3 regions of the Streptomyces sp. 351MFTsu5.1 genome follow, and region 1 is predicted to be linked to each of the others. Evidence: predicted binding sites of a transcription regulator. Region 1 holds the regulator's gene; each other region holds the start of a gene.

Region 1 (10,325 bases):
GCTGTCGTCGTCGCCGGAGGCACGGCGGTCGCTCGGTACGACCTTCAGCCGGCCGTCGGTCCACAGCAGCACCCGCTTGCCGTCGCCGCTGACGGCGAAGTGGTCGGCGTCGCCCGCGAGGTGCTCGAGGCGCTGCTGGGCCAGGTCGTAGCGCTGGAGGTCGGTCTTGGGGTCGGGGTCGTCCGGGGTGGCCCGGGTCGCGCCGAGGACGCCCTGGACGGGGTGGCGCAGCCACAGGACGCCGTCCTTGGCCGCGCGCAGGTTGGAGTAGCGGCCCGCCTCGACCGGGAAGGGCACGATCCGGTCGGCGAGGCCCTCCAGGTCGATGCGGGTGGTCGGGGTGCCCTCGCTGTCGGGGGTCTCGTCCTTGTCGGGCGCCTCGAAGGGGCGGCCGTGACGCTGCGGCCCGAAGGGCGAGGGGGTGGTCGCGGCGAGGGTGATCAGGTGCGGGCGGTCGCCGACCACGAAGGCGAGGTCGAAGACGTGCTCGTCGTAGACCGGGTCGAAGGAGCGGTTGGACAGGAACGCCAGGTGCTTGCCGTCGAGGGTGAAGGCGGGGGCGTAGTCCTGGAAGCGCAGGGGGGTGGCCTCGGTGACCGCGAGGTCGGTGGTGTTGGCGAGGCGGAGCTGGGAGAGCGGGCCGGGGCCGGGGTGCGTCCAGGCGAGCCAGGCCGAGTCGGGGGAGAACGTCAGGCCGCGGACGTCGCCGTCCTCGCTGCGGTCGACCTCGCGGACCTCGCCGGTCTCCCGCTCGACGAGCAGCACCCGGCCGTCGTGGGCGGCGACCGCGGCCCGGCTGCCGTCGGGGGCCATGGCGAGGCCCAGGACCCGGCCGAGCTGTCCGGCGGCGAGGCGGCGCGGGGTGGCGCCGGGGGCGAGTCCGGTGGCGGGCGCGAACTCCAGGGCGTCGTCGCCCTCGGCGTCCGTCACCCACACCACCCACTCCTCGCCCTCGGTGCGGAAGGTGCGGGGCAGCCGGGCCCGCACGCCGGGTTCGACGGCGAGGGCGCGGGCCGGTCCGGCGCGGTGGGTGACCCAGTGGACGGCACCGCGCACGGCGACCGCGCTGCCGCGCGCGGTGTGGTCGGGGGCGGCCGAGCCGAACCAGTGGGCGGCGTTCACCGGGAACGGCTGCCGGTCGACGCGCTGGCCGCCGAGCCGGACGTCCAGGCGGCGGGGTTCGGCGCCGTCGAGGTCGTCGAGGATCCACAGCTCGCCTGCCGAGCTGTAGACGACCCGGGTGCCGTCTCCGGAGGCATGGCGGGCGTAGTAGCCGTCGAGGGGGGTGTGGCGGCGCAGGTCGGAGCCGTCGGCGAGCGAGGAGTAGAGCGCTCCGACGCCCTCGTGGTCGGAGAGGAAGGCGATCCGGTCCCCCGCCCACACCGGGTACTCGATGTTGCCGTCGAGGTCGTCGTGCAGCCGTACGAACTCGCCGTCGCCCTCACGGTCGATCCACAGCTTGCCCGCGGTACCGCCCCGGTAGCGCTTCCACCACGCGGCCTCGCGGCCCATGGGAGCGGACAGGAGCACGGTCGCCGGGCCGTGGGCGACATGGCCGACGGGCCCGTACGGCAGGGTGGTGCCGGGGCCGCCGTCGAGCGGGACGGTCCGCGCCCAGCTGCGGCGCAGGCTCGCCTGGCCGTGGGTGGTGATGGCGAGGACCTCGCCGTCGGGGGTCCAGCCGCGCACCTGGGTGCGGGAACTGCCCCAGTACGTCAGCCTCCTGGTGGGTCCGCCGTCGACCGGGGCGATGTGCACCTCGGGGGCGCCGTCGCGGGTCGAGGTCCAGGCGACGGTGGTGCCGTCGGGCGAGATCCGGGGGTGGGTGACCGGGACGTTGTCGGCGCTGACCCGCCAGGCGCGGCCGCCGTCGAGCGGCGCGAGCCACACGTCGTCCTCGGCGGTGAAGGCCACCAAGTCGCCCTGCAGATGCGGAAACCGGAGATATGCAGACGTCGCAGGCTGTGTCACCCGATCACCCTATGCACGCGCGGTCGCCGTGCACAGAGGTTTCGATCACTTGCCGTCGGGCCAGCACTGCGGGTCCCTTTGGCACCAGATGGTCTTGGTGACGGTCACGGTGACGGTGGGGCCGGGCCGGTTCGGGTTGTTGACCGGCGGGGTGGGGGTGGCGTTGCAGTTCCCGAGTCCGTCCACGCGGAACCACTGCTTGCCACCGACGGTGGCGGTCAGGTTCCCCCGAACGCACGCCCCGCTGACGGTCCGGGTCACCTTGCCCTTGACGGTGATGTCCTTGCCGTCCCGCGTCCTGCCCTCGCAGTTCACGGTGGCGACGGTGTTCACACTGGCGCTGGGCGTCCCGTCCCCGTTGTCGTAGGAGGCGTTGCAGGTCAGCCAACTCACGTCGGCCTTCTGCCGGTCCAGCTCCTTGGTGACCAGCTGGTCGGTGGTGTAGGACACGGTCGCGGAACTGACCGCACCGGCCGGATCGCAGGAGACGAGGCCCCCCACGCCCGTCACGACGAGCACGGCGACACCCGTCACCCGCATGCCACGCGGCCGACGCCAGATCTGTCTCAACGCCCCCATGGACAGCAGACTGCCACCGCGTACCGTCCGGCGGAAGGGCGCATACGGCCACCCGCGCGCCGCTCGCTCCCCGGACTGTGCGCCTGCGCTCAGCCGCGCAGCAGCAGCCACTCCTGGAGCTCCACCAGGTTGCCCTCCGGGTCCTTGAGGTGGGCCACGCGCATGCGGTCCGTCATGGGGGCGGGGCCGTGCAGGAGGGTCGCGCCGCGGGCGGTGATCCGCGCGCAGTAGGTGTCCAGGTCGTCCACGCGGAGCACCACCAGGGAGCGGTGGCCGGTGGCCGTGCCGCCGAGTTCGGCGAGGACCTCGGCCATCATCGAGCGGTCCTGGAGCGCGATGCCGGCCGAGCCGGTGGCGGGGCTGAACTTCTCGTACGGCCCGTCCGTCGCGCCCGACTGGGGCTTGAGGTCGAGGACTTCGGCGTAGAAGCGGTAGCAGGCGGCGAAGTCGGTGACGAGCAGGCGTACTTGGGCGAGTTCCACAGCCGTCCTCCGGGAGGTCAGGACCAGCGGCCGGTGCGGCCGAGGAGCAGGGCGGCCGCCGCGGTGCCGGCGGTCGAGGTGCGCAGCACGGTCGGTCCGAGGACGTAGGCCCGCGCACCCGCCTCCTCGAAGAGCGCCAACTCGTCCTTGGCGACGCCGCCTTCGGGGCCGACGACCAGCACGATCTCGCCCTCCTCGGGGAGTTCGGCGGTGGCCAGCGGCGCGCTGCCGCGCTCGAAGTCGGAGTGCAGCACCGCGGCGAAGTCGGCTTTGGCGAGAAGTGCGGCAACCTGTTTGGTGCTCGCCGCGTCCGCGACCTCCGGGAAGCGGACCCGGCGGGACTGCTTGCCGGCCTCCCGGGCGGTGGCCCGCCACTTGGCGAGCGCCTTCAGGCCCCGGTCGCCCCGCCACTGGGTGATGCATCGGGCCGCCTGCCAGGGCACGACGGCGTCGACGCCGACCTCCGTCATGGTCTCGACGGCGAGTTCGCCGCGGTCGCCCTTGGGGAGGGCCTGGACGACGGTGATGCGGGGCTGTGCGGGCGGCTCCTCGGACACCGAGTCGAGCTGCACGATCAGCCGGTCCTTGCCCTCGGTGCCGAGCACCACGCAGTCGGCCCAGCGTCCCGTCCCGTCGGTGAGGATGACGTCCTCGCCGGGCTGGAGCCGCTTCACGGAGACCGCGTGGCGGCCTTCGGGGCCGTCGAGGACGTAGTGTCCGCCGCCGCCCGCGTCGAAGTGGTCGACGACGAATACTGGCGCGGTCATCGCAGTCCTCCCTTGGCCGACAACGCTGTCCAAGCGTCCGCGAGTTCGGCCGCGAGGAGCTCCACCAGCTGTCCCGCGGGCAGGTCGCGGGCCATGCGGTGGCCCTGTCCCGCCCACAGTGCCATGCCCTGCGCGTCCTTGGCCTTCGCGGCGGCCTTCCGCAGCGGTGCGGTGAGGTGGTGGATCTCGGGGTAGGCGGCGGGCGCGTAGGGGCCGTGCTCGCGCAGGAAGCGGTTGACCAGGCCGCGGGCGGGGCGACCGGAGAAGGCACGGGTCAGCTCGGTGCGGACGAAGAGCGGGTTGGTCAGCGCCTGCTTGTGCACGTCGGGGGCCCCGGACTCGTGGGTGGCGAGGAACGCCGTGCCGAGCTGGGCCGCGCTCGCGCCCGCGGCGAGGACGGCGGCGATCTGGCTGCCCCGCATGATGCCGCCGGCGGCGACGATCGGGAGGGTCACGGTCTCCCGGATCTGGGCCACGAGGGAGAGCAGGCCTAGGCCGGAGCCGTCCTGCTCGGGGATGTCCCGGTGGGTGCCCTGGTGGCCGCCGGCCTCCACGCCCTGGGCTATCACGGCGTCGGCGCCCGCGTACTGGACGGCGAGGGCCTCTTCGGGGGTGGTCGCGGTGACGAGGGTGAAGATGCCGGCCCGGCGCAGGGACTCCAGGGTCTCGGCGCTCGGAATGCCGAAGTGGAAGGAGGCCACGGGGACCGGGTTGTCGAGGAGGACGGCGAGCTTGGCGTCGTAGCCGTCGTCCCGTCCGCTGTCGGGGTCGCCGAGCTCGGTGTCGTACCAGCCGGCCTCGCCGGCCAGCTGGTGGGCGTAGACCTCGACGGCGGCGGGGTCCGCGTACTCCGGCTGCGGCATGAAGAGGTTGACGCCGAAGGGCCGCCCCGTCAGGCCGCGCAGCTGCTTGATCTCCTGGTACATCCCGTCGGCCGTCTTGTACCCGGCGGCCAGGAATCCGAGCCCGCCCGCCTCGGACACGGCGGCGGCGAGCTGCGGCACGGAGACGCCGCCCGCCATGGGGGCCTGCACGATCGGATGAGGGAAGAGATCGGTCAGTGCGGAGGACATGACGGCATGTTGTCACGTCCTCCGAACAAGTCCGAATCCGACCTTCGCACCACTCACGTACGCCCGTTGAAGGCGTCCTTCAGCCGGGAGAACAACCCCTGCTGACCCGGCTGGAACTGCCCCGTGGGCCGTTCCTCGCCGCGCAGCTTGGCCAGCTCGCGGAGCAGGCGTTCCTGCTCCGGGTCCAGCTTCGTCGGGGTCTGGACCTCGACGTGGACGATGAGGTCACCCCGGCCGCCGCCGCGCAGGTGCGTGACGCCCCGGCTGTGCAGCGGGATCGACTGGCCGGACTGGGTGCCGGGCCGGATGTCGACCTCCTCCATGCCGTCCAGCGTCTCCAGCGGCACCTTCGTGCCGAGCGACGCCGCCGTCATCGGGAGCGTGACCGTGCAGTGCAGGTCGTCGCCGCGCCGCTGGAACTGCGAGTGCGGCAGCTCGTGGATCTCGACGTAGAGGTCACCGGCGGGACCGCCACCGGGACCGACCTCGCCCTCGCCCGCGAGCTGGATCCGCGTGCCGTTGTCCACACCCGCCGGGATCTTCACGGTGAGGGTGCGGCGCGAGCGGACCCGGCCGTCGCCCGCGCACTCCGGGCACGGGGTCGGGACGACGGTGCCGAAGCCCTGGCACTGCGGGCAGGGACGGGACGTCATGACCTGGCCCAGGAAGGACCGCGTCACCTGCGACACCTCACCGCGACCGCGGCACATGTCACACGTCTGCGCGGAGGTGCCCGGCGCGGCGCCCTCACCACTGCACGTGGTGCAGACGATCGCCGTGTCGACCTGGATGTCCTTCGTGGTGCCGAAGGCCGCCTCGTCGAGCTCGATCTCCAGCCGGATCATCGCGTCCTGGCCGCGCCGGGTGCGCGAACGCGGACCCCGCTGCGAGGCCGTACCGAAGAACGCGTCCATGATGTCCGAGAAGTTCCCGAACCCACCGGCCCCGAAGCCGCCCGCGCCACCGCCGCCGGCCTGCGAGAGCGGGTCGCCGCCGAGGTCGTAGACCTGCTTCTTCTGCGGGTCCGACAACACCTCGTAAGCGGCGTTGATCTCCTTGAACCGCTCCTGGGTCTTCGGATCCGGGTTGACGTCCGGGTGCAGCTCTCGTGCGAGCCGGCGGAACGCCTTCTTGATCTCATCCTGCGACGCGTCGCGGCGCACGCCGAGAACGGCGTAGTAGTCCGTGGCCACTTACGACTCCGCCAGGATCTGTCCGACGTACCGTGCCACTGCGCGTACCGCTCCCATCGTTCCCGGGTAATCCATGCGGGTCGGTCCGACCACGCCGAGCTTGGCGACTGCCTCGCCGCCCGAACCGTAGCCGACCGACACCACGGAAGTGGAGTTGAGTCCCTCGTAGGCGTTCTCATGACCGATACGCACGGTCATGCCCGAATCCCCGGCCTCGCCAAGGAGTTTGAGGAGGACGACCTGCTCCTCCAGTGCCTCCAGGACGGGCCGGATGGTGAGGGGAAAGTCATGTCCGAAGCGGGTGAGATTGGCTGTGCCGCCGATCATCAGCCGCTCCTCGTTCTCCTCGACGAGTGTCTCCAGGAGAGTGGAGAGCACTGTCGCGACCGTACCCCGATCCTCGACGTCGAAGCCCTCGGGCAGGTCCTCGACCAGTCGGGGCACATCGGCGAACCGTCGCCCCGCGACCCTGCTGTTGAGCCGGGCCCGCAGATCGGCGAGCGAGGCCTCCCCGAAGGGCGCCGGGCAGTCGACCAGCCGCTGCTCGACCCGGCCGGTGTCCGTGATCAGCACAAGCATCAGACGCGCGGGCGCGAGCGAGAGCAGTTCGACGTGCCGGACGGTGGACCGGGTGAGGGAGGGGTACTGCACGACGGCGACCTGCCGGGTCAGCTGCGCGAGCAGCCGCACGGTCCGGGCCACCACGTCGTCGAGGTCGACCGCGCCGTCGAGGAAGTTCTGGATGGCGCGCCGCTCCGGGGCGGTCATCGGCTTGACGCCCGCCAGCTTGTCGACGAACAGCCGGTAGCCCTTGTCGGTCGGGATGCGCCCGGCACTGGTGTGCGGCTGGGCGATGAACCCCTCGTCCTCCAGGGCCGCCATGTCGTTGCGGACGGTCGCCGGGGAGACTCCGAGGTTGTGCCGCTCGGTCAGGGCCTTCGACCCGACCGGCTCCTCGGTGCCGACGTAGTCCTGGACGATGGCGCGCAACACCTGGAGCCTGCGTTCACTCAGCATCGCGCGCACCTCCAGAATGCGTTCCCTCGGTATCTCGCCTGGCACTCTGTCCGTCCGAGTGCCAGCGCTCCCCGAGCCAGTGTACGGCGGTGGGGTGCTCCCAGGGCAAGGTCGGTCCCGTGGGGCAGGTTCCTGCCGTTAGCGTCGCGGTATGACGGTGACTTGGGAAGAGCTCGGGTGGGAGCGGGTCGCGACCGGGGTCGGCCGGTGCCGGCTGCCCCGCTGGGACTGTACGGCGGGCCTGGTGATCGGCGCGGGCACGGCCCTCCTGATCGACGCGGGCGCCGACCTCGCCGAGGGCGCACGGCTGCGCGCCGAGGCCGAGGAGCTGGCCGGCCACCGTGTGACCCATCTCGCGCTGACCCACCCCCACTTCGACCATGTCTTCGGGGCGGCGGCGTTCGCGGGAGCGGAGGTGTTCGGCGCGGTGGGTGTGGAGACGGCCCTGACGGGACGCCTCGGCCGTGCGGAACTGCGGGCGGACGCGGTGCGCAACGGCCTGGAGCCGTCGGCGGCCGACGCGGCGGTGGACGCCCTGGTCTCCCCCCGGCATCACGTCTCCGGCGAGTGGACGCTCGACCTGGGCGACGGCCGCCAGGTCCTGCTGGCGAACGTCGGCCCCGGGCACACGGCCCACGACCTCGCCGTCCTCGTCCCCGGCTCCCCGGAGGTGGTCTTCTGCGGCGACCTGGTCGAGGAGTCCGGCGACCCCCAGGCGGGCCCGGACGCCGTACCCCAGCAGTGGCCCGCGGCTCTGGACCGCCTCCTCGCTCTGGGCGGTGAGGACGCGCTGTACGTGCCCGGTCACGGAGCGGTGGTGGACGCGGAGTTCGTACGGGCGCAGCGGGACGCGCTGGCGGCCCGTTCCGGCGTGTCGTAGTGATCCCCGGGCCGGTTCTCCTATCGTCATCCGAATGCGCCAGTACTCCGCCGACCTGACCCCTCCGTGGAAGAAGCCGAAGCCGGTACCGGAGGTTCCGGCCGAGCCCGGTCTGGTGGTCGAGGAGCCCGGCACCGGTTTCTGCGGCGCGGTGATCCGCTGCGAGGCGGGCACGGTGACCCTGGAGGACCGCTTCGGCAAGCACCGGGTCTTCCCGCTGGAGCCCCGCGGTTTCCTCCTGGAGGGCCGGGTGGTGACCCTGGTCAGACCCTCGGCGGCGGCTCCCGTACGACCCTCCCGTACCGCGTCCGGCTCGGTGGCCGTGCCCGGCGCACGCGCACGCGTGGCCCGCGCCGGCCGTATCTACGTCGAGGGCCGCCATGACGCGGAACTGGTGGAGAAGGTCTGGGGCGACGACCTGCGCATCGAGGGCGTGGTCGTGGAGTACCTGGAGGGCGTGGACGACCTGCCCGCGATCGTGGCCGAGTTCGCACCGGGCCCGGACGCGCGGCTGGGCGTCCTGGTGGACCACCTGGTGCCGGGCAGCAAGGAGTCCCGTATCGCCGCATCGGTCACCAGCGAGCACGCCCTGGTCGTCGGCCACCCGTACATCGACATCTGGGAGGCGGTGAAGCCGTCGTCCCTGGGCATCGAGGCGTGGCCGAGAGTCCCCCACGGCCAGGACTGGAAGACGGGCGTGTGCAAGGCCCTGGGCTGGCCGTCGGACAACACGGGCGCGGTGTGGCAGGCGATCCTGAAGCGGGTCGGGTCCTACAAGGACCTGGAGCCGGAGTTGCTCGGGCGAGTGGAGGAACTGATCGATTTCGTCACGGCTCAGTGACGCCCACCTAGGGGCGCGGGGAACTGCGCGACAAGCCCCCACCGGCCCGCGGCCGCCACTCAACCGGACGCGGCACCCCCATCGGGCGCTCAGTCCACCAGATCCCGCACCACCGCATCCGCCAGCAACCGCCCCCGCAGCGTCAGCACAGCCCGCCCCTGCTCGTACGGCCCGGTCTCCAACAGCCCCTCCCCCAGCGCCCGGCGAGCCGCAGCCAGCCCTTCCTCGCGCAGAAGACCGAGCGGCGCACCCTCCCGCAGCCGCAGCTCCAGCAGGATCCGCTCCACCCGCCGGTCCTCGTCCGAGAGCAGCTCACGCCCGGCCCCCGGCGACTTCCCCGCAGCCAGCGCCGCCGCGTACGCGCCCGGGTGCTTGACGTTCCACCACCGCACCCCGCCCACGTGCGAGTGCGCTCCGGGGCCCGCGCCCCACCAGTCGGCGCCCCGCCAGTACAGCTCGTTGTGGAGGCAGCGGGCCGCCTCCGAGGTGGCCCAGTTGGAGACCTCGTACCAGTCGAACCCGGCCTCCGCCAGCACCGAGTCCGCGATGAGGTAGCGGTCGGCGTGCACGTCGTCGTCGGTCATCGGCACCTCGCCGCGGCGGATGCGCCGGGCCAGCTGGGTGCCCTCCTCGACGATCAGCGCGTACGCCGACACATGGTCAGGACCGGCTCCGAGCGCCGCCTCCAGGGACGCCCGCCAGTCGTCGTCGGACTCGCCGGGGGTGCCGTAGATCAGGTCGAGGTTGACGTGGTCGAACCCCGCCGCCCGGGCCTCCGCCACGCACGCCTCGGGCCGCCCCGGGGTGTGCGTGCGGTCCAGCACCTTCAGTACGTGCTGCCGGGCGCTCTGCATCCCGAAGGAGACCCGGTTGAAGCCACCCTCGCGCAGCGCCGACAGGTACGCCGGGTCGACGGACTCCGGGTTCGCCTCGGTGGTGACCTCGGCGTCCTCGGCAAGACCGAACTCGTCGCGGATCGCCGCGAGCATCCGTACGAGGTCCCCGGCGGCCAGCAGCGTCGGCGTACCGCCCCCGACGAACACCGTGCGCACCGGGCGCGGGTCGTCGCCGAGCACCTTGCGGGCCAGCCGGATCTCGTCGATCAGCGTCTCGGCGTAGTTGTCCCGGGAGGCCAGCACGCCGCCCGTGCCGCGCAGCTCGGTCGCCGTGTAGGTGTTGAAGTCGCAGTAGCCGCAGCGGGTCGCGCAGTACGGGACGTGCAGGTAGAAGCCGAGGGGGCGGTCGGCGGAACCGGTGAGCGCGGACGCGGGGAGCGAGCCGTCGTCGGGGACGGGTTCGCCGTCGGGGAGTGCGGAGGGCATGTCCTCCATTGTCCAGCACCGGGGCGGAGAGCTACTCCGCCTGGAGGACCAGCAGCGCCAGGTCGTCCTCCGGCGGCCGGGCCCCGAACTCGTGGACCAGCCGTCTGATCCGCTCGGCGATCAGCTCGGCGTCCAGCCCGGCGCAGCCCGCGAGCGCCTCGGCGAGCCCGTCCTCGTCGTCGAACTGCCGGCTGCCGCTG
Region 2 (10,325 bases), on a different contig from region 1:
CGGCGGGTGGAGGCGTGGAAGGCGTCCACGCCCGCGGAGGCCAGCGGCGTGAGGATCGCCTCCAGCTCCTCCGGCGTCTGGGCGAGCCGCGCCTTGTACGCCTCCTGCTTCCACTGCGAGTACCGGAAGATGATCGGGAACTCCGGCGACACCGTCTCCCGTACGGCCGCCACGATCTCCGCCGCGAACTTCGTACGGGCGACCGGGTCACCGCCGTAGGAGTCGCCGCGCCGGTTGGTGCCCGCCCACAGGAACTGGTCGAGGAGGTAGCCGTGGGCGCCGTGCAGCTCGACGCCGTCGAAGCCGATGCGCTCGGCGGCGGCCGCGGCCTGGGCGAACGCGCCGATCACGTCGTCCAGGTCGAGCTGGGTCATCGCCTTGCCGGTGGGCTCGTCGGCGCCGATGCGCAGACCGGAGGGACCGACGGCGGGGGCGTCGGCGTAGGGCGCCTGGCCCTGCTCACGCACCATGCCGATGTGCCACAGCTGCGGGACGATGGTGCCGCCCGCCGCGTGCACCCGCTCGGCGACCTTCGCCCAGCCGGCCAGCTGCTCCTCGCCGTGGAACCGCGGGACGCGGTCGCTGTTCCCGGCCGACTCGTGGCCGACGTAGGTGCCCTCGGTGACGACGAGACCGACTCCGGCGGCCGCGCGGCGGGAGTAGTACGACGCCACGTCCTCGCCGGGGATGCCGCCCGGGGAGAACATGCGGGTCATGGGCGCCATGGCGATGCGGTTCGGGACGGTCAGACCGTTGATGTGGACCGGGCGGGCGAGGATCTCGGCGGCACGGGAGGTGGAGGGGGCGGGGGAGGCGGTCACGAGGCGATACTCCTTGGTATGTGCATGTACATATACGCTACCAAGGTGCCCTGCACGACAGAAGCCCGCCCCACGACGTGGGACGGGCTTCACATGGAGCGCCGGGCAGGCCTTGCACCTGCATTTCCCCGCAGGAAGCGGGGCGTCTTTCCTTGGACCACCAACGCGTAGTCGACCGACGGGAGTTCACGTCGGGCGGCTCGTGATCAACTATAGCGCAAGAAAAGACCGGGGGCGGCCACCCCCTGTTCCCAGGAAGTGCCGCCCCCGGCAAGACCGTTGATCAACCGTCAGGCCTCGCGGCCCGGGGATGATCAGAAGTCCATGTCACCGCCCGGCATGCCGCCACCGGCGGGCGCGGCGGCCTTCTCCGGCTTGTCGGCGATGACGGCCTCGGTGGTGAGGAACAGCGCGGCGATGGAGGCGGCGTTCTGCAGGGCAGAGCGCGTCACCTTCGCCGGGTCGATGATGCCCTCGGCGATCATGTCGACGTACTCACCGGTCGCGGCGTTCAGGCCGTGGCCGACGGTGAGGTTGCGGACCTTCTCGACGACGACGCCACCCTCGAGACCACCGTTCACGGCGATCTGCTTGAGCGGGGCCTCCAGGGCGAGCTTCACGGCGTTGGCGCCGGTCGCCTCGTCACCCTCGAGCTCCAGCTTCTCGAACACCTGGGAGGCCTGGAGCAGGGCCACGCCACCACCGGCGACGATGCCCTCCTCGACGGCCGCCTTCGCGTTGCGAACGGCGTCCTCGATGCGGTGCTTGCGCTCCTTGAGCTCGACCTCGGTCGCGGCACCGGCCTTGATGACGGCGACGCCACCGGCGAGCTTGGCCAGGCGCTCCTGGAGCTTCTCGCGGTCGTAGTCCGAGTCGCTGTTCTCGATCTCGGCACGGATCTGGTTCACGCGGCCGTTGACCTGGTCCGAGGAACCGGCACCGTCGACGATGGTGGTCTCGTCCTTGGTGATGACGACCTTGCGGGCGCGGCCCAGGAGGTCCAGGGTCGCGTTCTCCAGCTTGAGGCCGACCTCCTCGGAGATGACCTCGCCGCCCGTGAGGATGGCGATGTCGCCGAGCATGGCCTTGCGGCGGTCACCGAAGCCCGGGGCCTTGACGGCGACGGACTTGAAGGTACCGCGGATCTTGTTGACGACCAGGGTCGACAGGGCCTCGCCCTCGACGTCCTCGGCGATGATCAGCAGCGGCTTGCCCGACTGCATGACCTTCTCCAGGAGCGGGAGCAGGTCCTTGACGGAGCCGATCTTGGAGTTGGCGATGAGGATGTAGGGGTCGTCGAGCGACGCCTCCATGCGCTCCATGTCGGTGGCGAAGTACGCCGAGATGTAGCCCTTGTCGAAGCGCATACCCTCGGTGAGCTCCAGCTCCAGACCGAAGGTCTGGGACTCCTCGACGGTGATGACGCCTTCCTTGCCGACCTTGTCCATGGCCTCGGCGATGAGCTCGCCGATCTGGGTGTCGGCGGCGGAGATGGAGGCCGTGGAAGCGATCTGCTCCTTGGTCTCGACATCCTTGGCCTGCTCGAGCAGGGCGGCGGAGACGGCCTCGACGGCCTTCTCGATACCGCGCTTGAGGGCCATCGGGTTGGCGCCGGCGGCTACGTTGCGCAGGCCTTCCTTGACCAGGGCCTGGGCGAGCACGGTCGCGGTGGTCGTACCGTCACCGGCGACGTCGTCCGTCTTCTTGGCGACTTCCTTGACCAGCTCGGCGCCGATCTTCTCGTACGGGTCCTCGAGCTCGATCTCCTTGGCGATGGAGACACCATCGTTGGTGATCGTGGGGGCGCCCCACTTCTTCTCGAGGACGACGTTGCGGCCCTTGGGGCCGAGCGTCACCTTGACGGCGTCCGCGAGCTGGTTCATGCCGCGCTCGAGGCCGCGCCGCGCCTCCTCGTCGAACGCGATGATCTTGGCCATGTGAAGTGGTCCCTCCAGGACTGGGGGTGATTCCTTCGGACCGCGCCCGCGCCCGCGACGGACGGCTCGCACACCTCGTGGGTTCCTTCCCCACCCGGCCTGCGGGCCTCACCGACCCGGTCCTTCGTTGTCACTCTCACCTTCAGAGTGCTAACGCCAATGATTAGCACTCGGCATGGTCGAGTGCAAGCGCCTCTCGTGGATCGACCCCGCCCACAACCCCACCGACCACGCGCGTCCGCCCCCACCGGACAGTTCGCCGCGTACGACATGAAGGGGACGGGGTGGGGGGATGTCCGCCCGCAGCGGCCGGCGTCCGGAACCGAGAACTGACCAAGAGACCGAGCCGCCGGACCGAGGACGGACACCCCCCACCCCGGCACCGACCCACCCACCACACAGAACGCGCTACACAAGCCCCCACCGAGGCCGGGCGGGCCGCCGCAGGCACCCAGGGGCGCGGGGCTGTATCGAGATGCGGCTCCGCCGCGTGGGCGCAAAACGCCAGCCCCCACCCACCCGCAGACAACAACCCGCGCATGACGAAGGGCCCGTACCCATGACTCCCCATGGGGTACGAGCCCTTCGTTGGAAAAGAAGAACGACGCTGTTGTTACCCGGCGCGTGCTTCAGCCAGTCGCGAGACGGACCATGTCCGCCTGCGGCCCCTTCTGACCCTGCGAGATCTCGAACTCGACCCGCTGGCCCTCTTCAAGGGTGCGGTAACCGTCCATCTGGATCGCGCTGTAGTGGACGAATACATCCGCACCACCGTCGACCGCGATGAAGCCGTACCCCTTCTCCGCGTTGAACCACTTGACGGTGCCCTGAGCCATGCCTAACTCCCCTATTACTGGCCCTTGCACGGATCCGCACTTCGCGGATCCGGGTCAGACCTCACCCCCCACATGGTTGGGGGCGTGCGCCGGAACGCGTCGACCGCGGCTGAATGTATCTGTCCAACTGCCGTCTGCAACAGGTCAATCGGACGAGAATTCTGGACGGAAGGGGTCCGGAATGTAGTGAGAATTCGTCCGAATTCGGGGCAAGTCGGGCCCCATAAAGGACGCATAAGGCACATAAGGTGCACACACTTTGGCTACTTCTCATCGCATCCGGAGCAGGAACTCATATGCGTGCGGCAAGGAGAAAGACCCTGGTTCCCCAACTGTACCGCGCTCAACCATAGAGAATTGCCCCCTCCGCTTCTCTCGCGGAGGGGGCAATCAGTTGAACACTCGGTAATTACCATTACCGATGGTAATGACCAGTCATACGGTCACGGTCGCGCTCACCCGCCGGCGACCGCCGGGATGATCGAGACACCCGCCCCGTCGGGCGTCGCCGTCTCCAGCCCCTGCTCGAACCGCACGTCGTCGTCATTCACGTACACATTGACGAACCGGCGCAGCTTGCCCTGGTCGTCGAGAACACGTGCGGCGATACCGGCGTGGTTCTTCTCCAGATCCGCGATGACCTCGGCGAGGGTCCCGCCCTCGGCCTGCACCTCGGCCTGGCCGCCGGTGTAGGTGCGCAGGATGGTGGGGATGCGGACGTTGACGCTCATGCGAGGCCAGCCTCTCGGAAAGAGTCGAGGTTCGGACGAATCGTGGCGGTGAGCCCCGTACCGGCCACCGCGTCCAGGGTCTTGAGACCGTCGCCGGTATTCAGTACCACCGTGGTCTTCGTCGGGTCGAGGACACCGTTCTCGATCAGCTTGCGGGCCACACCCACGGTCACGCCGCCCGCGGTCTCCGCGAAGATGCCCTCGGTCCGCGCCAGCAGCTTGATCGCGTCCACGACCTGGTCGTCGTTCACGTCCTCCACGGCACCCCCCGTACGACGGGCGATGTCCAGCACGTACGGCCCGTCCGCCGGGTTGCCGATGGCGAGGGACTTGGCGATGGTGTTCGGCTTCTGCGGCCGTACGACGTCGTGCCCCGCCTTGTACGCGACGGAGACCGGGCTGCACCCCTCCGCCTGCGCACCGAAGATCTTGTACGGCCTGTCCTCGACGAGCCCGAGCTTGATCAGCTCCTGGAGCCCCTTGTCGATCTTCGTGAGCTGGGAGCCGGACGCGATCGGCACGACCAGCTGGTCGGGAAGCTTCCAGCCGAGCTGCTCGCAGATCTCGTACGCCAGCGTCTTGGAGCCCTCGGCGTAGTACGGCCGCAGGTTGACGTTGACGAAGCCCCAGCCCTCGCCGGCCGGGTCGCCGATCAGCTCGGAGCAGAAGCGGTTCACGTCGTCGTAGTTGCCCTCGATGCCGACGAGCTCGCCGCCGTAGATCGCGGCCATGACGACCTTGCCCTGCTCCAGGTCGTGCGGGATGAACACGCACGAGCGGAAGCCCGCCCGGGCGGCGGCGGCACCGACCGCACCGGCGAGATTGCCGGTCGAGGAGCAGGACAGGGTGGTGAAGCCGAACGCGCGCGCCGCCTCCAGGGCCTGCGCGACGACACGGTCCTTGAAGGAGTGCGTCGGGTTGCCGGAGTCGTCCTTGATGTACAGGCCGCCGGTGACACCGAGCTCCCGGGCGAGGTTGTCCGCCTTGACGAGCGGGGTCCAGCCGGGGTTGATGTTGGGCTTGTCCGCCACGTCCGCGGGGACGGGCAGCAGCGGGGCGTAACGCCAGATGTTCGCGGGTCCCGCCTCGATCTGCTTACGGAGTTCCTCGGTTTCGTAGGCCGAGTAGTCGTACGCGATCTCGAGCGGGCCGAAACACTCCTCGCAGGCGAAGACCGGGCCGAGCGGCACGCGGTGACCGCACTCGCGGCAGCTCAGTGCCGCGGCGGGACCCAGGTCGACGGAGTTCGTGGTGCTTGCAACAGTCTGCGCAGCCATGGAGGCGAGGCCCTTTCTCCTCATCTTCCTCACGACGCGTTTCGCCGTGAGACGGATTTGGCACCTTCCCTAGCCGGGAGCCTCGCGAAATGATCAACAGTGATCTACGAGAACCGACTGGAGGGTTGCCGGGGCTTCATCGGGCCGTATCCCTCTGCCCCTCTGGATGAGCGGTATGAAGTTGTGGTCGGCGGGCGGTCCAGGACATGCGATGGTCACCCGCGTTGTTCAAGACTGTAACCGACAACCAGGACAGTTGAGATAGTCCGTCCGAACCGCGAGACGGATCACCCGGACCACACACGAAGGAGCCGCCTACGTGCTGGAAGAAGTCGAGCGCTGGCTGAGCACCCGCTCCTGGTCGGTGACCGATCGCCCGCTCCACCAGATCATGGCCGCCAAGCAGCGCACCGGGCAGACGGTCAGTGTCGTGCTGCCCGCGCTCAACGAGGAGGAGACGGTCGGTGACATCGTCTCCGTGATACGTCACGACCTGGTGCGGCAGGTTCCGCTCGTCGACGAGATCGTCGTCGTCGACTCGGGATCGACCGACCGCACCTCCGAGGTCGCCGCCGCGGCCGGCGCCACCGTGGTGCACCGCGACGAGATCCTGCCCAGGCTGCCCGCCCTCCCGGGCAAGGGCGAGGTGCTGTGGCGCTCCCTGCTGGTCACCCGCGGGGACATCGTCTGCTTCATCGACGCCGACCTGAAGGAGTTCTCCTCGGACTTCGTCCTGGGCATCGTCGGCCCGCTGCTCACCGACCCCGGGGTCGACCTGGTCAAGGGCATGTACGACCGCCCCCTGGGCGGCGCGGCGGGTCAGGGCGGCCGGGTCACCGAGCTCATGGCGCGCCCGCTGCTGAACATGCACTGGCCGCAGCTGGCCGGCTTCGTGCAGCCGCTGGGCGGCGAGTACGCGGCCCGCCGCAGCCTCCTGGAGCAGCTGCCGTTCCCCGTCGGCTACGGCGTCGAGCTGGGCATGCTGGTCGACGCGCTGCACCTGGTGGGCCTGGACGCCCTCGCCCAGGTCGACGTCGGCGTCCGCAAGCACCGCCACCAGGACGGCCAGGCCCTGGGCCGCATGTCGGCGGCGATCTACCGCACGGCCCAGCTCCGCCTGGCCCGCGGCCACCTGATCCGCCCGTCCCTGACCCAGTTCGAACGGGGGGAGGAGGGCTTCGAGCCCCGCACCTACTCGGTCGACACGGAGGAACGTCCACCGATGACGGAAATCCCGGAGTACATGAAGAAAAAGGCTGCGTAAGAGCGCCCCGTCAGGGGCGCGGGGAACGGCGCGACCAGCCCCCACCGGCCGGTAGCCGACCACGCGCCCCACGGGAACGTTTGAGCGGTTGCACCCCGGGCTAGATGTCGAGGCATGGCTCCCTCGCACAACGCCCACGTACTGGTCGCATCCAACAGAGGCCCCGTCTCGTACGAGGTCCAGGAGGACGGCGAGCTCACAGCGAAGCGCGGCGGCGGCGGCCTGGTCTCCGGCCTCTCGGCGATCGGGCCGGAGGCCGACGCCCTGTGGGTGTGCTCGGCCCTCTCCGACGGCGACCGGGAAGCCGTCCGGCAGGGCGTCGGCGAGGACGGCGTGCGGATGCTCGCGATCCCGGCCGACGTGCACGCGGACGCGTACAACGGCGTCGCCAACTCGGTGCTCTGGTTCGTCCACCACATGCTCTACCAGACCCCGCTGGAGCCGGTCTTCGACGCGGAGTTCCGGCGCCAGTGGGCGTCGTACGAGACGTACAACCGCGCCTTCGCCGAGGCGCTGGCGGAGGAGGCGGCCGAGGGGGCGGCGGTCCTGGTGCAGGACTACCACCTGTGCCTGGTCCCGGGGATGCTCCGCGAGCTCCGCCCCGACCTGCGGATCAGCCATTTCTCGCACACGCCGTGGGCGCCGGTGGACTACTTCCGGATGCTGCCGGACGACATCGCGGCGCAGCTGCTGCGCGGCATGCTCGGCGCCGACCGGCTCGGGTTCCTGACCCGGCGGTGGGCGGACGCCTTCACGGCCTGCGCCACGGAGTGCGCGGGCGGGCTCGGGGACACACAGGTCGGCGTGCACGGGCTGGGCGCGGACGCGGACTTCCTGCGCGAGCGGTCGCACGCGGCCGATGTCGAGGAGCGCATCGTCGGTCTGCGCGAGGAGATCGGCGCGGGCCGGAAGACGATCGTGCGGGTGGACCGGACCGAGCTGTCCAAGAACATCGTGCGCGGGCTGCTGGCCTACCGGCGGCTGCTGGAGTCGCGGCCCGAGTGGCGGGAGCGGGTCGTGCACGTGGCGTTCGCCTACCCGTCCCGGCAGGACCTCGCGGTGTACCGGGACTACACGGCCGAGGTGCAGCGGGTCGCGGACGAGGTCAACGACGCGTTCGGCACGCCGGGCTGGACGCCGGTCGTGCTGCACGTCAAGGACGACTTCGCGCGCTCGCTCGCCGCGTACCGGCTGGCCGACGTGGCGCTGGTCAACCCGATCCGGGACGGTATGAACCTGGTCGCGAAGGAGGTGCCGGTGGTCTCCGACGAGGGGTGCGCGCTGGTGCTGTCGCGGGAGGCCGGGGCGTACGAGGAGCTGGGCGAGGACGCGATCACGGTCAACCCGTACGACATCGAGCAGACGGCGGCGGCCCTGCACGAGGCGTTGACGTTGCCGCCCCACGACCGCGCCGAACGCGCGAAGCGGCTGGCCGCGGCGGCCACGGCCCTGCCACCGGCCCAGTGGTTCCTGGACCAGCTGAACGCACTGAAGGCACTGGACGCATGAGTCTTCCCACGCCCGGCACCCCGGCCGGCCAGGACGGTCTCGCAGCGTTTCTGTCGCACCCGCGCGGAGCGGTGATCGGGCTGGACTTCGACGGGACGCTCGCGCCGATCGTGGCGGACCCGGAGCAGGCGCGGGCGCACCCCGAGGCGGTGTCGGTGCTCGCCGCGCTGGCCCCGAAGGTGGCCTCGGTGGCGGTGATCACCGGCCGCCCGGCCGAGGTCGCGGTCCGCTACGGCGGCTTCGCGGGCGTCGCCGGTCTGGAGCACCTGACCGTGCTCGGCCACTACGGCGCGGAGCGCTGGGACGCGGCGACGGGCGAGGTGACGGCGCCGGAACCGCACCCGGGTGTGGCGGCGGTCCGCGCGGAGCTGCCCGCCCTCCTCGACGGCACCGGCGCCTGGGTCGAGGAGAAGGGCGGCCGTGCCGTGGCCGTCCACACCCGCCGGGCCCCGGATCCGCAGGCCGTCTTCGACGCCCTCCGCACCCCCCTCACCGACCTGGCGGTCCGGCACGGCCTGATCGTCGAACCGGGTCGACTGGTCCTGGAACTGCGGCCGCCGGGCATGGACAAGGGCGTGGCCCTGCTGACCCACGTCCGCGAGCTGTCCGCCACCTCGGTCCTCTACGCCGGCGACGACCTCGGCGACCTCCCGGCCTTCTCCACGGTCGAGAACCTCCGCACCACCGGCACCCCCGGCCTCCTGGTGTGCAGCGGCAGCGACGAGGTCACGGAACTACGCAAACGCGCCGACCTGGTGGTGGACGGCCCGGACGGCGTGGTGACCCTGCTGCGCACCTTGGCGGACCACCTCACCTGACCCGGCGGGCGAACCATCCGCTCGACCAGCGTGCGCCCCCGGCACACGGTTCCCACGGCCGGAAGCCGCCGAGCGCCCTGCTCACCTGCCGAGACGGCCCGCTGGACCGGCCCCGCCGCTCGCCCCTCCAGGCCGACGGCCTCGACGGTCGGCACCACCGGACCGGCCCGCACGACGGAAGACCGCGGGCCACCGGGGCCGGCCGACGGGAGCGCCTGCTCGGGCCGTCGACCCGGCACACCCACACGCGGCCCACCGACCCCCCGCCCCGCCCCGCCGGCGGCTACCGCTCGGAGCGCCGCGCCTCCCGTACCCGGCGCAGTCTGTTCACCGTCACCGGGTCGTGGGCCAGGGCGCGTTCGTCGTCCAGCAGGGCGTTGAGGAGCTGGTAGTAGCGGACCGGCGCCAGGCCCAGCTCCTCGCGTATCGCGCGCTCCTTCGCGCCGGGGCCGGAAAAGCCGCGGCGCTCCAGGGCGAGGACGTCCCGCTCCCTGCGGTCCAGCTCCGGATGCTCCATGCCCAGAACCGTAGCCCCCGCCACTGACAACGCGACCTCCTCCACCGGAGAAGCGACTAGTCGGCGTTCTGCGCGGTCAGCTGAAGCTCCCGCAGCACCTCCTCGGGGCTCCCGCCGGGACTCACCGCCGACCCGATCCGCTTCTTCACCGCCGCGCTCACCGACGCCCAGGACGTCTTGCCCACCGGCGGCAGCTCGGCGGTGGGCAGCGCGTCGAGGAAGGGCTTGAGATCGGCGTCCCGGGAGGCCCGGCTCATCGTCGTGGACGCGGAGTTGGTCACCGGCAGCAGGTCGTACTCCCGCGAGAACGCGAGCACGTTCTTCTCGCTGTACACGAAGTCGAGGAAGTCCCCCACCTGCTCGGCGTGGCCGTTCTGCTTGAAGGCGGTCATCCAGTCGGCGACGCCCATGGAGTTCTTGGTCGGGCCGGCCACCCCCGGCATGGGCACCATCCCGAACTTCACCCCCTTCGCGGCGGCGATCTTCATCAGCGAGGGATGCCCGTTGAGCATGCCGACGTCCCCCGCGGCGAACGCCGAGAACGCGGCGGCCCGGTTGAGTTCCGCCGGTGCGACGGGCCCGGTCAGCCCCTTGCCGACGAGGTCGTCCTTGAGC
Region 3 (10,325 bases), on a different contig from region 1:
TGGATCTCACGCGCCGTGAGCGTGGGCGCCGCACCCATCTCGGCGGACCGCAGCCGGCGCGGGGCGAGCCGCCAGGTCGGGTCGGCGAGCGCCTGGGTGACCGTGGCGCGCAACTCCGCGCGCGAGGCGTCCTTGTGGAGGTAGCCCCGGGCTCCCGCGGCCACCGCGAGGGCGACCCCGTCGAGGTCCTCCGCGACGGTCAGCATGATGATGCGCGCGCCGGGGTCCGCGGACAGCAGCCGGCGCACGGTCTCGACGCCGCCCAGACCGGGCATGCGTACGTCCATCAGAATCAGGTCCGAACGGTCCGCGCCCCAGCGGCGGAGGACTTCCTCGCCGTTGGCCGCGGTCGTCACGCGCTCGACACCGGGCACGGTCGCGACCGCGCGGCGCAGCGCCTCTCGGGCAAGCGGGGAGTCGTCGCAGACGAGGACGGATGTCATGGCCGCCCTCCGCAGCTGATGCACGTCACCTTGAGCCTCCAGGCTGGTACGAAATCGTCACCTGAGCGGTCGACCGTCTCGGACGCCTGCCCGAGCACTTCTTGCTTCAACCGCCTCCGCACTCTCAACGACGGTCACCCGAAAGAGTTACGGGGCTGTGCACTGTCTTCGGCACTCTACGTGAGGGTGCGGACACGGTGCAGACATGCACGGCGGACCCACAACGTTTCATCACAACCCATGCCCCATTCAGACCCTTTTCTTCCCATTTCCTGGTGTCTGAGGCTAGATTCGCAATGAGTCATATTTTCATCTCCTTAGATCGTAGATGTACGGTCGTGGACACCGTATCCGCCCAGAACGGCTACAAGGGGTCACGCAATGGCAGATTTCTCCCGCCTTCCAGGACCGAACGCGGACCTGTGGGACTGGCAGCTCCTGGCTGCCTGCCGCGGGGTGGACAGCTCGCTCTTCTTCCATCCGGAGGGCGAGCGCGGTGCGGCTCGGAGCGCTCGCGAGAACTCGGCCAAGGAGGTCTGCATGAGGTGCCCGGTGCGCGCGCAGTGCGCGGCGCACGCGTTGGCGGTAAGAGAGCCGTACGGCGTGTGGGGCGGGCTGACCGAGGACGAGCGCGAGGAGCTCATGGGACGGGCGAGGCACCGGCTGGTGTCGGCGTCGTCCGTCGGGAGCGGCGCATCGAACAATTGAAGGAACGTTTCTTCTAGAAGGGCACGCGCACGCGTGCCCTTCTTTACTTCTGTCCCGCCGCGACCGCGAGCTGCTCCAGCGTCGCCGCCACGGCCGGGACCCTGGCCAGGTCGGGCAGGGTGAGCGCGACGATCTCGCGCCGGACCGCCGGTTCCAGCGTCACCGTGCGCGCACCCCGTGGCCGTACGGACTCGATCGCGAGCTGCGGCAGCACGGCGACCCCGAGGCCGGCGCCCACCAGGCCGACGACGGCCGGGTAGTCGTCGGTCGCGAAGTCGATGCGGGGCGTGAAGCCGGCGCTCTCGCAGACCTCGACCAACTGGCCCCGGCAGCGCGGGCATCCGGCGATCCACGACTCCCCGGCGAGCTCCCCGATGGCCACGGACCCCGCGCGCGCGAGCCGGTGCCGCTCCGGTACGAGGGCGACGAGCCGGTCGGTGAGCAGGGGCCGTACGACGAGGTCCTCCCACTCTCCTTCCTGGGCCGCCCCCTGGTAGCGGAAGGCGAGCGCGAGGTCGCAGTCGCCCTCCCGCAACAGGCGGACGGACTGCGGGGGTTCGGCCTCCTCCAGGGAGACCCGGGTGCCGGGGTGGGCGGCGCGCAAAGCGGCGAGGGCGGTGGGGACCAGGGTGGAGCTGCCGCTGGGGAAGGACACGAGCCGGACCCGTCCGGCCCGCAGCCCGGCGATCGCGGCGACCTCCTCCTCGGCCGCCGTGAGCCCGGCGAGGATCCCGGCGGCGTGCCGCACCAGGGCCTCGCCCGCCTGCGTCAGCCGCATCTCGCGCCCGCTGCGGACGACCAGGGGCGTGCCCACCGACGCCTCCAGGGCCTTCATCTGCTGGCTGACGGCGGGCTGGGTGCACCCCAGTTCCCGTCCGGCGGCGGAGAAGGAGCCGGTGGCGGCGACGGCGCGCAGGACTCGGAGATGGCGGGCCTCGATCACGGTCCGAGGATAAGCGGCTCTTTGACGCGACGCCGAAAGCGGTGGCCGTCCTAATGATTCGCCCAGTGGTTTCCGTCATTAACCTTGCGCCATGACAACGGCATTGATTACGGGATCGACCGCGGGCATCGGTGCCGCGTTCGCACGACGGCTCGCGTCCGACGGGCACAACCTGGTGCTGGTGGCCCGCGACACCAAGCGGCTCCAGGAACAGGCGACCGAACTCCACGACCGGCACGGCGTCGAGGTGGAGGTCCGCACCGCCGACCTGGCCACGGACGACGGCATCGAGACGGTCGCCGCCCGCCTCTCCGACCGCAAGTCCCCCGTCGACCTGCTGATCAACAACGCCGGCTTCGGCAACAAGGGCCGCTATCTCGACGTCTCCATGGCCGACGAGCTGAAGATGCTCAAGGTGCACTGCGAGGCGGTGCTGCGACTGACGTCGGCGGCGTCGGAGGCGATGCGGGAGCGGGGGCGCGGGGGTGTCGTGAACGTCGCCTCGGTGGCCGCGTTCGTCCCTCGTGGGACCTACGGCGCCTCGAAGGCGTGGGTCGTGCAGTTCACCCAGGGCGCGGCGAAGGACCTGGCGGGCACCGGCGTGCGCCTGATGGCCCTGTGCCCCGGCTTCGTCCGCACCGAGTTCCACCAGCGGGCGGGGATGGGCACGGACAACATCCCGAACTGGATGTGGCTCGACGCGGACAAACTGGTCGCGACGGCCCTGGGCGACCTGGCCCGCGGCAGGACCCTGTCGATCCCCGACCCCCGCTACAAGGCCCTCATGGGGTTGGTGAAGGTGACGCCCCGGGGGTTGCTGGGCGGGGTCTCGTCGAGGACCGGGCGGAAGTACGGGCCGCAGTAGGGCCCTGCGGCAGAGCTGCCCCCGGTGGGCCGGGCGCGCCGGGGCCGACGGGCGGACAATGGTGATGTCCCAACCGGACCCAGGGGGGCCGGAGGTGGTGTGGCATGACCTTCGTACAGCTCATCGACTGCAGGACCAGCCGGTTCGACGAGATGAACCGGCTCTTGGACAGCTGGGTCGAGCAGACCAACGGAAAGCGGACGGCGACGCACGCCACCATCGGGAAGGACCGGGCCGACGCGTCGCACTTCGTGGAGATCGTGGAGTTCCCGTCGTACGAGGAGGCGATGCGCAACTCCGGGCTGCCGGAGACCGAACGGATCGCCCGGGAGATGGTCGCGCTGTGCGACGCGCCGCCCACCTTCATGGACCTCGACGTGGTGCGGGACGAGCGGCTGAACGCGGTCGTCGCACGGGAGTTCTTCGAGCGGGCCGGGCGCAGTGGGACCGCGGAACTGTTCCAGCGGTTCGACGAGGACTACCTCGACCACGACCCCGCCAACGCGGAGGATCTGCGGCTGGCGGGCGCCCGGGAGGAGTACGAAGGGTGGCGGCGGGCCTTCGTCTTCAGTTTCCGGGTGGACGACCAGATCGCCCAGGACGACCGGGTGTGCACCCGTTGGGCGTGGGCCGGGAAGCACACCGGCGACTTCGTGGGGATCCCGGCGACCGGGCAGAACGTGACCATGACCGGGACCACCTGGCACCGGTTCCGGGACGGCAGGATCTGCGAGGGCTGGTGGGAGTACGACCGGGCCGGCCTGATGGAGCAGCTGGGGGTACTCGGGGACTGAGCACGGGGAGCCGGTGACCCGCGAAGGGGAAAGCCCCCGTTCTCCGCACGACGCGGGGAACGGGGGCCTCCTTACGAGCGGTGCGCTCAGTGGGAGTGGCCGTGGCCGTGCCCGGCGGCGGCCGGCTCCTCCTCTTCCTTCTTCTCGACGACCAGGGTCTCGGTCGTCAGGAGGAGGGAGGCGATGGAGGCGGCGTTCTCCAGGGCGGAGCGGGTGACCTTGACCGGGTCGATGACGCCGGCCTTGACCAGGTCGCCGTACTCGCCGGTCGCGGCGTTGAAGCCCTGGCCCTTGTCGAGCTCGGCGACCTTGGAGGTGATGACGTAGCCCTCGAGGCCCGCGTTCTCGGCGATCCAGCGCAGCGGCTCGACGACGGCCTTGCGGACGACGGCGACACCGGTGGCCTCGTCGCCGGTCTTGCCGAGGCCGCCCTCGAGCACCTTGGCGGCGTGGACCAGAGCGGAGCCACCACCGGAGACGATGCCCTCCTCGACCGCGGCGCGGGTCGCGGAGATGGCGTCCTCCAGACGGTGCTTCTTCTCCTTCAGCTCCACCTCGGTGGCGGCGCCGACCTTGATCACGCACACGCCGCCGGCCAGCTTCGCGAGGCGCTCCTGGAGCTTCTCGCGGTCCCAGTCGGAGTCGGTGTTCTCGATCTCGGCCTTGATCTGGGCGACGCGGCCCGCGACGGCGGCGGAGTCGCCGGCGCCGTCGACGACCGTGGTGTCGTCCTTGGTGACCGTGACACGGCGGGCGGTGCCCAGCACGTCCAGGCCGACCTGGTCGAGCTTGAGGCCGACCTCCTCGGAGATGACCTCGGCGCCGGTGAGGGTCGCCAGGTCCTGGAGCATCGCCTTGCGGCGGTCACCGAAGCCGGGGGCCTTGACCGCGACCGCGTTGAAGGTGCCGCGGATCTTGTTCACGACCAGGGTCGACAGGGCCTCGCCCTCGACGTCCTCGGCGATGATCAGCAGCGGCTTGGAGGCACCCGACTGGATGACCTTCTCGAGCAGCGGCAGCAGGTCCTGGATGGAGGAGATCTTGCCCTGGTTGATCAGGATGTACGGGTCGTCGAGGACGGCCTCCATACGCTCCTGGTCGGAGACCATGTACGGGGACAGGTAGCCCTTGTCGAAGGCCATGCCCTCGGTGAAGTCCAGCTCCAGACCGAAGGTGTTGGACTCCTCGACGGTGATGACACCGTCCTTGCCGACCTTGTCCATCGCCTCGGCGATGAGCTCGCCGACCTGCGAGTCCTGGGCGGACAGCGCGGCCACGGCGGCGATGTCTGACTTCTCGTCGATCGGGCGGGCCGTCGCGAGGAGGTCCTCGGAGATGGCGGCGACGGCGGCGTCGATGCCCTTCTTCAGGGCGGCCGGGGAGGCACCCGCGGCGACGTTCTTCAGGCCCTCGCGCACCAGCGCCTGGGCGAGCACGGTGGCGGTGGTGGTGCCGTCACCCGCGATGTCGTTGGTCTTGGTCGCCACCTCCTTCACCAGCTGGGCGCCGAGGTTCTCGTACGGGTCCTCGATCTCGACCTCGCGGGCGATCGTGACACCGTCGTTGGTGATGGTGGGAGCGCCGAACTTCTTGTCGATGACGACGTTGCGGCCCTTGGGGCCGATCGTCACCTTGACCGTGTCGGCAAGCTTGTTGACGCCGCGCTCGAGGGCGCGACGGGCGTCCTCGTCGAACTTCAGGATCTTCGCCATGGGAGCGGTTCAGCCCTCTCGGAAAATGTGGGTGAAACGAACTGCGCCCCAGACGCCCGGCTTCATATGGTGGCGGGGGCCCGGGGCGCAGCTCACAAGCAAATGTGCTTGAGGTGTCTTACTTCTCGATGACCGCGAGCACGTCGCGGGACGAGAGGACGAGGTACTCCTCGCCGTTGTACTTCACCTCGGTGCCGCCGTACTTGCTGTACAGCACGATGTCGCCGACCTTCACGTCGAGCGGCAGGCGCTCGCCGTTCTCGAAGCGGCCCGGACCCACGGCGAGGATGACGCCCTCCTGGGGCTTCTCCTTCGCGGTGTCCGGAATGACCAGGCCAGAGGCGGTGGTCTGCTCGGCGTCGAGCGGCTGGACCACGATGCGGTCCTCGAGCGGCTTGATGGCAACCTTGGAGCTGGTGGTCGTCACGATCCGACCTCCCCCTTCGGAGATCTCACGGGGTTAACTGTCTGAGGTGGCGACCAGGTGGATCCGTCGTCGCGGGTGCCGGACCTGCCCGTCGCTGTGTTGGCACTCTCACCTGCGGAGTGCCAGAGCCGAGACTATGACTGCGATTAGCACTCGGTCAAGCGGAGTGCCAATTCGCTGCGCCGGCTGTGCCGTGTCGGGTGCGGGTGCGTGGGGGTGGGCGTCCCTGGGGGCTGCCGCCCCCAGACCCCCGCTTCGGCCCCGAAGGGCCTCGTCCTCAAACGCCGGACGGGCTGGATTCGCTACAGGTAGTCCTCCAGCTTGGCGACCGTCAGGCCCCGCCTCTCGATCTCCCTCAGCACCGTCGTCGTGCGTTCCGTCAGGCTCGGGCCCTGTTCCTCGCCCGAGGCCACCGCGATGACGTCCCCCGGGCGCAGCGGATACTCCAGGGCATGGCCCTGTACCGAGACGCTCCACAGGACGAGGGCCGACAGGCCGCAGTCGGTCGCCGCACGGCGGGTCGTGGTGTCGTACGTGCCGTAGGGCGGGCGGAACAGGCGGGGGCGGATTCCGAAGCGGGCGTGGAGTTTCTCCTGCTGGCCGCAGATCTCGGCGCGCTGGCCGGCGTAGGGCAGGCCGCGCAGGGCGGGGTGGTCGAGGGTGTGGTTCTGGATGCTCGCGCCGACCGACTGGAGGCGGGCGAAGTGGCCGTACCCGGGCCCGACCACGCTGTTGGTGAGGAACATGCTGACCGGGAGCCGCAGTTCACGGACCAGGTCGACGAAGCGCGGGTCCCGCTCGGCGCCGTCGTCGTAGGTGAGGAAGACGACCTTGTCGGTCGTCGGCACCCGTTTCACCACCGGGAGCGGGCCGCCCGGGTCCGCCGGCAGCGGGCGGGCCGGCCGGCGCGGGGGCGCGGGCAGCGGGGCGGTGAGGCCCCAGTGGCGGTAGGGGCGTCCGTCGGCGCCGGGCGGGCCGTAGGAGCCCACGCGTTGCGCGGCCTTGCGGCCCAGCCGTTCGATGGGGTCGACGGACTGGGCGCACCCGGTGAGCAGTGCGGCCGCCAGTGAGACGGCGACCAGGGCCCGCGGTCTCACAGGTAGTCCTCCAGGCGCGCGACGGCGTATCCCTCGGCCGTGACCTTGTCCAGGAAGCGACGGACCATGTCGGGCATGGTGCCCTTGCCGTCCGAGCGTCCCCGGAAGTGGCTGAGCACGATGTCGCCGGGGTGGATGTCCTGGTCCGTCTCGCGGTACTCCCAGTGGTCGGCGAAGACCTCCTCGTTCCAGATCGGCGCGTACCGCACCCCGCAGGACTTCGCCGCGCGCAGGGTGTCCTCGTTGTAGTTGCCGTAGGGCGGGCGGAAGAGCCGGGGCCGGGTGCCGTAGCGCTTCTCGATGACGTCCTGCATCCCGCAGATCTCGTGCTTCTGGCGGGCGTACGACAGTGCGGGCAGGTAGGGGTGGTGGAGGGTGTGGTTGTCGAGCGCCACCCCGCGATCCCGCATCCTCGCGAAGTAGCCGTAGTCGTTCCTGATCAGGTAGTCGCTGAGGAAGGCCGTGTACGGGAGGTTCAGTTCGGTCGCCATCCGCAGGAAGGCGGGGTCCTTCTCGGCGCCGTCGTCGATGGTCAGGAAGACGATCTTCCGGTCGGTGGGGATCGTGGTGAAGACCGGTGGGAGCCCGTCCTCCTCGTGGCCGTCGACCTCGAAGCCCCGGCGGGTGGTGATGCGGGGCTTCTGCGCGGGGGCGGGCGGCGCCGTGAGCGGGACCCGCTTCAGGCCCCAGCGCCTGGCGGCGGCGATGCGGGCCTGCTCGGCGCGGAACTCGGCGGCGCGGATGCGGGTCTTGTCGGCCTGGACGTCGGCGAGGTCGGCGGCCGGGGCCGGGGGCGCCTTCAGGGGTTGACCTGCCCGGGTGCCGGCCTGCGGGTGCCGGGAGTCGGTTCCGGTCCGCTCGGCGCAGCCGGAGACCAGGGCGGCCACGGCCAGCAGGACGAGTCCGCTGCGGAGCGACACCATCAATGCACTGTTTTTATACTTTTGTCCCACCGTTCGCATGGGCCGGATCCTCGCAGGTCACCCCCCTGGTCCCGGGTCGACACCGCCACCGGGGAGCACGCCGTCCACCGACTGGCCCACAATGACCCGGTGAACGACCTCGCCCCCCTCCTCACCCCCGAGGGCCGCGCCCTCCTCGACTCCGTGCGCGGCACCGCCCCCGCCGACGAGCTCGCCGTCGCCACCCGGCTGCGCCGCGAGCACCCGGCCGAACTGGTCTCCGCAGCGCTCGGCCAGGCGCGGCTGCGGCAGCGGGCGGTGGCGAAGTTCGGGGCCGAGGACGCGGGGCGGATGTTCTTCACGCCGAACGGCGTGGAGCAGTCGACGCGGGCGAGTGTCGCGGCCTACCGGGCCGAGCGCTTCCGGGCGATGGGGGTGACCTCCGTCGCGGACCTGTGCTGCGGGATCGGCGGAGACGCCGTGGCCCTGGCCCGGGCCGGGATCCGTGTCCTCGCGGTGGACCGGGACCCGCTGACCGCGGCGGCCGCGCGGGCGAACGCGGACGCGCTGGGCCTCGCCGACCTGATCGAGGTGCGGGAGGCGGACGTCACGGAGGTCGACACGGCCGCGTACGACGCCGTGTTCGTGGACCCGGCCCGGCGCTCCACCAAACGCGGGCGCATCTTCGACCCGGAGGCCTACTCGCCCCCGCTCTCCTGGGCCGTCCAGGCGGCCCTCGGCGCCCCGCACGCGGCACTGAAGGTGGCCCCCGGCATCCCGCACGAAGCGGTCCCCGGGGAGGCCGAGGCGGAGTGGATCTCCGACGGCGGGGACGTGAAGGAGGCCGTGCTGTGGTTCGGCGGCACCCCGGGCGCCGTACGGGCCACCCTGCTGCCGGGACCGCAGACCCTGCTCGGCCGGGGGCTGCCCGACCCCGAAGTCCGTTCCGTGGGGCGGTACTTGTACGAGCCGGACGGTGCCGTCATCCGGGCCCATCTGGTCGCCGAGGTGGCCGAGGAGCTCGACGGCGGACTGATCGACCCCACCATCGCCTACATCACCGCGGACGCCCTGCGCGAGACGCCCTACGCGACGGCGTACGAGATCACCGACCGGCTCCCCTTCAACGTCAAGAAGTTGAAGGCGCTGCTGCGGGAGCGGGAGGTCGGGATCCTGACCGTGAAGAAGCGGGGGTCGGCCGTCGAGCCGGAGGAGCTGCGGCGCAAGGCGCTGCCGAAGCCCCAGGGCACGAACGCGGTGACGGTGTTCCTGACGCGGGTCGCGGGGGCGCCGACGATGCTGGTCGGTGCCCCCGCGAGGGCCGTCACTGGTGCTGGACCGTCCTGAGCTGCTCCAGGTGCGGGTCGGCGCCGACCGGGCCGGTCCGCGCCGCGGTGGCGTTCAGGGTCGCGTCGGCGCCGGTGCGCAGGGCGGCGGCCCGGCTGCTCGCCGGCTCGTCGCCGTTGCGGAACGGCGTGTAGACGACCTGGGCGCTGTTCGCGGCGACCGAGGCGCCCGCCGAACCGAGGGTGCTTGCCGAGAGGTTGCCCGTACCGCCGAAGGCGACCACGGTGTTGGTGCTCGCGGACTCACGCAGCAGATAGCTCGTCAGCTCGGACGAGAGGGAGGCGCGGGAGGTCCACAGCACCGGCCCGAAGACGTTCATCGCCCCGGCCGCCGACAGTCCGTCGCGCCAGGAACCGGAGTAGGCGAGAGCCACGTTGCTCGGCGTGCTCCACCAGAACTTCGCGACGGCCACCGAGAGGGCTGCCCTCGTCTTCCCCGAGATCGGGTAGTACGAGTAGGTGGAGGGCCACCGGGAGAAGTTCGTGTGGGTCAGCGCGTACCGGGCGTCCGCACCCACCGGGATGACCATGGTCTTGTTCGGGTTGAGGCCGTTGAGGTACGACTTCACCGACGACGTCAGCGACTTGCCGTTGGTGAGGACCAGACCGCCCGCGCTGCCCGTGCCGTCGGCACCGGCCGCGGCGGCCGCCGGGAGGGACGCGTAGGCGTCGGTGCCCGAGGCCAGGAAGACGTACTTCGGGCTGGTGGTGATGGTCTTGGCCACGGCCACCGAGGTGGCGAAGCGGTCCGCGCCGGTCAGCCGCTTGGGCGTGAAGCCGAGGGCCTTCACCTGGGAGGTGACCGTCGAGCTCAGGACGGACGTGGAGCCGAGGAGATAGACGTTGGCGCCCCGCTTCAGCACCCGCTTCAGCTCGGCCTTCACCGCCGCCGACAGCCCGCCCTTCGGCGTCGCCAGGACCGGCCCCTGCTTCTTGCCGGCCAGCGCGGGCGCCGTCAGCGAGTACGCGGTGCTGTCCTGGTTGGTCAGCACGGCCGCCTTGGCGTCCATCAGGCCCGGCGCGTGCTGTCCGACCTTGTTCCAGGTCCAGCGGGAGGCCGCAACGGGGGTCGGGGTGCTGCCGGAGCC

Evidence for each region. Region 1 encodes HrcA, which represses chaperone genes, less so after heat shock. Its sites were predicted from a motif close to TTNGCACTCNGNNNNNCNGAGTGCNAA; they were not measured.
Region 2: the regulator HrcA is predicted to act here: its motif matches at 2,922-2,948, upstream of groL (chaperonin GroEL).
Region 3: the regulator HrcA is predicted to act here: its motif matches at 6,039-6,065, upstream of groES (co-chaperone GroES).

The regions. Positions count from the first base shown of each region.
Region 1 is NZ_KB911780.1:221,303-231,627, reverse strand. It holds gene H295_RS0115480 (S41 family peptidase) at 1-1,914, opposite strand, end outside; gene H295_RS0115475 (hypothetical protein) at 2,017-2,550, opposite strand; gene H295_RS0115470 (VOC family protein) at 2,640-3,032, opposite strand; gene H295_RS0115465 (16S rRNA (uracil(1498)-N(3))-methyltransferase) at 3,050-3,799, opposite strand; gene H295_RS0115460 (nitronate monooxygenase) at 3,796-4,872, opposite strand; gene dnaJ (molecular chaperone DnaJ) at 4,926-6,065, opposite strand; gene hrcA (heat-inducible transcriptional repressor HrcA) at 6,066-7,082, opposite strand; gene H295_RS0115445 (MBL fold metallo-hydrolase) at 7,234-7,962, shown strand; gene H295_RS0115440 (DUF3097 domain-containing protein) at 7,997-8,803, shown strand; gene hemW (radical SAM family heme chaperone HemW) at 8,893-10,125, opposite strand; gene H295_RS45470 (ATP-binding SpoIIE family protein phosphatase) at 10,157-10,325, opposite strand, start outside.
Region 2 is NZ_KB911796.1:3,276-13,600, forward strand. It holds gene H295_RS0135335 (NADH:flavin oxidoreductase) at 1-821, opposite strand, end outside; gene groL (chaperonin GroEL) at 1,136-2,758, opposite strand; gene H295_RS0135345 (cold-shock protein) at 3,388-3,594, opposite strand; gene H295_RS0135350 (MoaD/ThiS family protein) at 4,050-4,325, opposite strand; gene thrC (threonine synthase) at 4,322-5,602, opposite strand; SAM riboswitch class I at 5,620-5,775, opposite strand; gene H295_RS0135360 (glucosyl-3-phosphoglycerate synthase) at 5,922-6,866, shown strand; gene H295_RS0135365 (alpha,alpha-trehalose-phosphate synthase (UDP-forming)) at 6,981-8,375, shown strand; gene otsB (trehalose-phosphatase) at 8,372-9,193, shown strand; gene H295_RS0135375 (DUF3263 domain-containing protein) at 9,477-9,710, opposite strand; gene H295_RS0135380 (extracellular solute-binding protein) at 9,767-10,325, opposite strand, start outside.
Region 3 is NZ_KB911779.1:165,489-175,813, forward strand. It holds gene H295_RS0112755 (response regulator transcription factor) at 1-443, opposite strand, end outside; gene H295_RS0112760 (WhiB family transcriptional regulator) at 825-1,151, shown strand; gene H295_RS0112765 (LysR family transcriptional regulator) at 1,195-2,094, opposite strand; gene H295_RS0112770 (SDR family NAD(P)-dependent oxidoreductase) at 2,186-2,959, shown strand; gene H295_RS0112775 (ester cyclase) at 3,064-3,753, shown strand; gene groL (chaperonin GroEL) at 3,840-5,465, opposite strand; gene groES (co-chaperone GroES) at 5,584-5,892, opposite strand; gene H295_RS0112790 (polysaccharide deacetylase family protein) at 6,195-6,989, opposite strand; gene H295_RS0112795 (polysaccharide deacetylase family protein) at 6,986-7,912, opposite strand; gene H295_RS0112800 (class I SAM-dependent methyltransferase) at 8,042-9,238, shown strand; gene H295_RS44750 (cell wall-binding repeat-containing protein) at 9,216-10,325, opposite strand, start outside.